2 regions of the Pseudoalteromonas sp. BSi20439 genome follow, and region 1 is predicted to be linked to the other one. Evidence: predicted binding sites of a transcription regulator. Region 1 holds the regulator's gene; the other holds the start of a gene.
What was found. The regulator ArgR, encoded in region 1, controls arginine synthesis, uptake and breakdown. The targets are predictions, from matches to a motif close to ANTGAATANNTATTCANT.
Positions count from the first base shown of each region.

Region 1 (3,902 bases):
TCAAATCGACGCAACTAAAATATTCTTCAATAGGGCGCGAAGTTTACGCTAATGCGAAAAAACTAGCAAGCCTCTTTTTGTAATTAAATGAATAAAAAGTAGCTGCATTGAGAGCAATTCAATATTTCCCCTATTTTATATTAAAATCCCCCTTTGCCAAGCGCTTTTTAACGGTTAGAGAAAATAAATTAGCAATCGCAAAGCAAGCCCACGTAGTTCAATTAACCGTCAAGGGTGATTCAAATTTAAACCACGCTGTTTAATCATTTATTCACCAAGTTAATAGGTCATTTAACCTACTTAAGGGTGTTTTTTTAAGGAATCATCACAAAATATCGAGCTAATGCGTTTTTTGTTGTACAATCTGCGCCGTTCACACATTAAAATTGGCTCGGAGATCAATGGATATAAAAGCTATCCAGGCGTTAATCGAAAGCGATATGAATGACGTCAATCAACTAATACATGCGCAAATGCGCTCAGATGTGGCGTTAGTTAATCAACTTGGTTTGTATATTGTTAACAGCGGTGGCAAACGTGTTCGCCCCATGTTGGCTATTTTGGCGGCTAAAGCGCTAGGTTACCAAGGTAAAGATCACATTACGCTAGCAACAATTATTGAATTTATTCATACCGCAACGCTTTTACATGACGATGTAGTAGATGAATCTAACTTGCGCCGTGGCACACCCACAGCAAATGCCGAGTTTGGTAATGCCGCCAGTGTTCTCGTGGGAGACTTTATTTATACTCGCTCGTTTCAGCTAATGGTAGGCCTTGGTAAAATGCAGATAATGCAAGTATTAGCCGATGCAACCAATATTATTGCTGAAGGCGAAGTGCTGCAATTAATGAACTGTAATGACCCAGATACTACTGAAGCCAGTTATATGCAGGTTATTTACTCTAAAACCGCCAAGTTATTTGAAGCTGCAACCGGGCTAGCTGCTATTATTACTGAGCAAGATGACAGTGTATTAAACGCACTTAATTTGTATGGTATGCATTTAGGCACTGCTTTTCAGTTAGTGGATGATGTTTTAGATTACAACGCTGATGCCGACCAACTTGGTAAAAACATTGGCGATGATTTAGCTGAAGGTAAGCCGACGTTACCTCTTATATATGCAATGCAACACGGTAGTGAGCATCAAACACAGTTAATAAGAGACGCTATTGAGCACTGTAATGGTATGGAGCATCTAGATGAGATACTCGCTGCACTTAAACATACCAATGCCCTTGAGTTCACTATGCAAAAAGCAGAGCAAGAAGCAGAGAAAGCAATTGCTTGTTTAGATTGCTTAGCTGAATCAAGTTACAAGCAAGCATTAATTAGCTTAGCTAGAATAGCGGTTGATCGCGACCACTAAGTTATACTGTGTAGATAATTCCGAGCAATAAAAAAGCCTGCAAATGCAGGCTTTTTTTATTGGGTTAATTTTGGCTATTACGCCATAAAATCAACACCTTCTTTAATGTCTTTTTTCAGAGTTTCAAGCATGTCATTTTTTGCTTGCTCTTCAAATGCGCTTAGTGTGCCGTAAGAAAGAATTTCTTCTACGCCATTTTTACCTAAACGTACTGGATGTGCGAAGTACTCTGCATCGCCATTTTCAACAGCAACATATGCATAATCTACAACGTCTTCACCTTGTAAGCCTTTAACTAAAGACATACAAAAACGTGCAGCAGCAGCACCCATTGATAATGTTGCAGAACCACCGCCCGCTTTAGCATTAACTACTTCAGTACCCGCGTTTTGGATACGTGGAGTCAGTGCAGCCACTTCTTCATCAGTGAAAGTAACACCTTCAACTTGAGAAAGTAACGGTAGGATAGTTGTGCCTGAGTGGCCACCAATTACTGGAACTTTAACGCTTGCTACGTCAACGCCTTTAAGCTCAGCAATGAACGCTTCAGAACGGATCACATCGAGTGTTGTAATACCGAATACACGTTTAGCATCATAAGTACCTGCTTTTTTAAATACTTCAGCAACAATTGGTACAGTGCCGTTAACTGGGTTAGTAATAATACCCACAAGCGCTTTAGGACAGTTAGCAACAATGCCTTCTGCTAGTGTTTTGATGATACCAGCGTTAACATTAAATAAATCAGCACGATCCATACCTGGCTTACGTGGCATACCCGCTGGGATAAGAACGATATCACAACCTGTTAATGCTTTATCTAAATCGTCAGCACCAAAACCTGCAACTTTAACATCTGTTGGGATGTGAGAAAGGTCAACAGCAACACCAGGAACTACTGGCGCAACATCATATAGTGATAATTCAGAGCCAGCTGGTAAACCTGTTTTTAATAATAAAGACAACGCTTGACCGATACCGCCTGCAGCACCTAATACAGCAACTTTCATTGGAATTCTCCGTGATTTGAGGTAGGAAATATTTGTGGTTCATAAGATAAAGAAATTAACGACTAAAAACAAATTTATCCTGCTTATTTTAGCTATATTTTCGACCATAGTTGTAAACTTTGCTGTTTAAACGCAGCAAAATGGCAACTTAAGCAAACAACTGCTGCATAATTATGCATTTTTGTGTAGAATTTGCGGTATCTATTACATAACTAATTAGACACTATGCAACCACAAGATAAACAAGAAGCATTGGTTAAAGCCTTTAAAGCACTTTTAAAAGAAGAAAACTTTGGCTCACAGGGCGAAATAGTTGATGCGTTAAAAGAACAAGGCTTTGATAATATTAGCCAAAGTAAAGTGTCGCGAATGTTAAGTAAGTTTGGCGCGGTACGCACCCGTAATGCAAAACAAGAAATGGTGTACTGTTTACCCGCCGAAATGGGAGTACCAACCGCTAAGAGCCCGTTGCGCCAACTCGTTATTGATATTATGCATAACGAAATGATGATTATTATTCGCACCAGCCCAGGGGCTGCTCAACTCATTGCGCGTTTACTTGATTCATTAGGCAAAGCAGACGGCGTACTAGGCACTATTGCCGGCGATGATACTATTTTTATCGCACCAGCTAAAATCTCAGAAATAGACCTCACACTAGAGCGTGTGCGTATTTTATTTGATACGGTTTAACCACTAACGCTGTGATTGAAACGGCTATGATCACTACGTAGCCGTTTTACAACTGTTATAACTGCTTTAAAAATCGCACTGAAGGGGCAAAAAATGCAGAGCCCATATCCGCCTGAGTAAAATCAAGCCAGTGGTCATAATCTTCCCCCTGCCCTAGTCGGCTAGTTAGCACTTTTTCGAATGCATCTCCTTTAGCAGAGCACGTGATCACTAACATACCTTGCTCATATACATCGCCATAAGGCATGCTTTGGTTGAGTAACAGTGCCTGACCTTGTTCATCTTTTAATTCACTGCGGGTTGCATGGCTACTTTCAAGTGCGGGGCTGAGCAAGGTATTATCAAGGCGTGTACGACCCATTATTTGCTCTTGTTCATGTAATGACAAATGCTGCCACAAGCTCAAGTCGTGCTTATAGCGCTGCACATGAATGTAACTACCTTGATCTTCAAAACTATCAGGCTTATTAACTAACGCCGTTACACGTTTTTGACGGCCATGGGGAGTATCGCCCGCATAAATAAAGCCATTAAAGTCTCGGCCATCTAAAAAGCGAAAATTACAAATTTGCTCAACTAGCTCAACATCTGGGGTGAATAGCTTGAGTATTTGTAGTGCAAACAAATGGTTTACATCTTCTCTGTCTGAGCGGATTTGCACAAACAAATCACATGGCCTTGCACTCATAACAAAGTCGCTATGGGTAATATTAGGAAAGCTTTGCAGCTCGCTTGGCATGAAGTCAGGTAAAATATGCGGCCAATATTGGGCGCCAATTGCCACCATGCAAGAAAGCATAGATTCAGAGAACTGATCACTAAACTC
Region 1 covers NZ_BADW01000099.1:149,041-152,942, reverse strand. The annotation lists gene ispB (octaprenyl diphosphate synthase) at 402-1,373, shown strand; gene mdh (malate dehydrogenase) at 1,451-2,383, opposite strand; gene argR (transcriptional regulator ArgR) at 2,609-3,076, shown strand; gene P20439_RS09600 (Dyp-type peroxidase) at 3,132-3,902, opposite strand, start outside.

Region 2 (3,902 bases), on a different contig from region 1:
ATCAGGTGAGCTGCCTTTTGGTGTTACAGCGACAAAGTCTGTTCCTAAAGTAGCGGCTAATAGCATTAATGAGTGCGTTACATTATTGCCCTCACCTAGGTAGGCAAGCTTTAACTGGCTAACATCACCATGTACTTCTTGTAGCGTTAAAAAATCAGCTAATGCTTGGCATGGGTGATATAAATCACACAAACTGTTAATCACAGGAACGGATGAATACTCACCGAGTGTCGTTAACGTACTGTGCTGATTAACCCGCGCAACAATCCCGTCTGCCCAAGTCGAAATATTTAAGGCAAAATCTTTTATTGATTCGCGGGCGCCCATTGCACCATTTTGTTGGTCAAGGTATACCGCATGGCCCCCTAAACGGTTTATACCAATATCAAATGAAAGGCGAGTACGTAAACTTTGCTTTTCAAACAAAGTAACCACTGACTTACCAGCTAGCACTTGGCTATACTTTGCAGGGCTTTCTTTAATATCTTGCGCTAATTTTAATAAATTTAGTGCGCCTTGTTGGTCTAATTCTAGACCCGTTAAAAAATCTTTAAACATGTTCAACCTATGGTGTTACTTTAGTTCCGACATGCTCGCCTTGCAGCAAAGCAGTTAAGTTTTCTGGCTTTTGCCAGCTGGAAATGTACACACCGCGTCGTAAATGTTGGGCAGCGTGAAGACTGGTCTTAACTTTGACCTCCATCCCGCCCACAATTACTCCCTCTGCAATTAAAGTATCAATGTGTTTTGTGTCAAGTTGATGTAAAGGCTGCTTATTGGCATCAAGTACCGCCTCTACGTCCGTCATAAAAATAAGTTCTGCATTTAAATTATTTGCCACTGCGGCGGCTGCTTCATCGGCATTAACGTTGTATAACAAGCCCTGCTCATCAAAGCCGATAGAACTGATGATTGGTAACCGGCCAGCACTGAGTAAATCATTAATAATAGAATCAGCATTGTTGTGACATTGACCTACTTGACCCAATGCTTTTAATTTTTGCGAGGCGGTGATCCCTGCTTCATATAAACTTAACCCCACCGGCTTATGACCAACACTAATTGCTTGCGCCATGAGTTGTTTGTTTGCCGCACCCGCAAGGGCTCCAACAATATAAGGCATCTGTTCTTTAGGGCTAATACGTAAACCTTGGTGTTTAGCACTGGCAAAACCAGCCTCTTTTAACCAGCTATCAACTAATGAGCCACCACCATGCACAATGACAAATTGTGCATCATGTTGCTCATTAAGAACCTCAAAAAGCGCTTTAGCGGCATTTTCAGTATTGAGTACTGCGCCACCGAGTTTAATAACCCACGTTTTACTGCTCATTTAAACGCTCCTACTAAGCCTGTAGTGTGAGGCAAACCCATTGACAAATTAATACATTGCAGAGCCTGACCAGCTGCCCCTTTTAATAAGTTGTCAATTGCTGCCATTACTATTAACTGTGAGCCTTGCTGCTGCCACGCAATATCTACATAAGGTTGTTTGGCCACCCCTTTAATCGAAGGGATTTTGCTGCCAAGCAAACGAATTAATGGCTCATCCGCTAAGACTTGATACGCTTTAGCTACTTGCTCACTGGTCACACCCGGCTTTAATTGCACATAAATAGTTTCTAAAATACCGCGCGGGAAATTACCTAAATGAGGAGTAAATAACACCTCATGACCTAGGTGCTGTTGTATTTCAGGCCCATGACGATGGTTAAACAAACCATAAGCAGCAAGCGATACTTCGCAAAAATGTGTGCCAATACTTGCTTTACGACCTGCTCCAGTTACTCCCGATACAGCATTAATAATAATCCGCTCATCACTTAGCAATCCAGCTTGCTGAAGAGGCTTTAATGCGTTTAATGCGGCAGTTGGGTAGCAGCCAGCTACAGCAACTAACTGCGCCTTTGCAATGGCCTCACTATTCCACTCTGCAAGGCCATATGCAGCTTCATTGAGGAGCTCTGGATGCTGGTGTTCAAAACCATAATAAGTAACGTAATCATCATTACTTGCAAGACGATAGCCACCGGAAAGGTCAAATACCTTTTTGCCCATCGCTAAAAACTGAGGCGCTAAATCCACACTTACTTTATGATCGGTGCACAGACAAACGTAATCTGCTGAATGAGTGATATCAGCAAGTGCATGTTCATTTAGTGGCTGCAAAGGTAAATCAAGTAACCCTAAATGCTCAGGATACAATTCACTAAGCAATTTATGTTTATCTAAACTTTGCGCTGATACATAACAGCCAGTTAGTGAAAGCGTTGGATGTTTTGCTACTAAGCTAGCCAGTTCTGCGCCGCTGTAACCGCTGGCACCTATAATTACTACGTTCATTATTTACTCTTTATCTAAAATTAGTGACCACATTCCATGTTGTTTGTTTACACTAGGGTCTAACCCAGCCAAACAGATTAAATTTGTGAGTGATAACTATCGTCGTATTATTTTCATGGCGTAACTTTAATATATTTATGCTTAAAAAGTGAATTGATATTCATCATAAATACTTTTATATTGTTATGCAATTAAAATGAATACTTATTTTGGAATTTTTTATGTCTCTGCCGTCATTTATTTCGATGTACCAGCAATTGATTGCTGCCCCCTCTATCAGTGCCATTGAAGATCATTTATGCATGAGTAATAAAAGTGTCATTGAATTGCTAGCGCAATGGTGTGAAAGCTTAGGTTTTAACTGTGAAATAATAGAGTTAGAAGGCAACAAAGGTCGCTACAACTTATTAGCAAAACGCGGTCAAGGCGACGGCGGTTTAATGCTAGCAGGCCACACTGATACAGTGCCATTTGATGATAGTCGTTGGAATCACAACCCATTTAAATTAACTGAGCGAGATAACAAACTATTTGGCTTAGGTAGCATTGATATGAAAGGTTTTTTTGCTTTTGTACTGCAGGCTATTAGTGAGCTTGATGAAAAGCAACAAACACAACCAATTTTAATATTAGCCACCGCAGACGAAGAAACCACTATGGCTGGCGCGCAACAAATCTGTAAGCACCCAAATTTAAAGCCAAGTCGCTGTATTATTGGTGAACCTACTGATATGACTCCGGTATTTACTCATAAAGGTCATATGAGTACAGCAATAAGAGTTGTCGGCCGTTCAGGACATAGCTCAGATCCCGAACGGGGTCTTAACGCCATCGAAGTGATGCATAAAGTGATTACAAAATTGCTAATCTTAAAAGAACAACTTAAGAATAAATATTCAATAAATCACTTTGAAATTCCTCACCCAACGCTCAATTTAGGTAATATTCATGGGGGCGATAATGCAAATCGGATTTGCGGTTGCTGTGAAATGCACATTGATATGCGCCCTCTTCCTGGCTTAAGTGTACAAGAGCTGCAAGCATTGCTGCTTGATGCAACCTACGATATAAATCAGCAATACCCTAATTCGGTCAGTGTGATTGATTTACATGAGCCAATTCCAGCATTTACAGGAAGCACAGACAGCGCGTTAGTTAAACTAGCCGAAAATATAGCAGGGCAAAAAGCAGTGGCTGTTAATTACTGTACTGAGGCACCATTTATACAACAACTGGGTTGTGAAACCATCGTCATGGGACCGGGTTCAATTAACCAAGCGCATCAGCCCGATGAATATTTAGCGATGGAAAAAATAAAGCCTTCGCAACAAATTATCAGCAACCTCATAAAGGCGAGTTGCTTTTAATCAGTAACAAAAAGAACGCTATTAAGCGTCTTTTTATTAGCATTTATATTTAACCTGAACTCTGAATAATAAATCTATCTCAAGCAGCTATTTTTTAGCGCTAACTGCGTTGAATTTACTTGCAATAGGCTAGCTATTGACGCGTAAGTTCGCCTTGTTTTCACTGAAAATCTCTGGCTAGAGAAAATAAAC
Region 2 covers NZ_BADW01000090.1:29,220-33,121, forward strand. The annotation lists gene P20439_RS08130 (ornithine carbamoyltransferase) at 1-558, opposite strand, end outside; gene argB (acetylglutamate kinase) at 566-1,333, opposite strand; gene argC (N-acetyl-gamma-glutamyl-phosphate reductase) at 1,330-2,343, opposite strand; gene argE (acetylornithine deacetylase) at 2,565-3,710, shown strand.
Region 2: argC (N-acetyl-gamma-glutamyl-phosphate reductase) is a predicted target of ArgR. The motif match lies at 2,491-2,508, and genes of this name have one in related genera.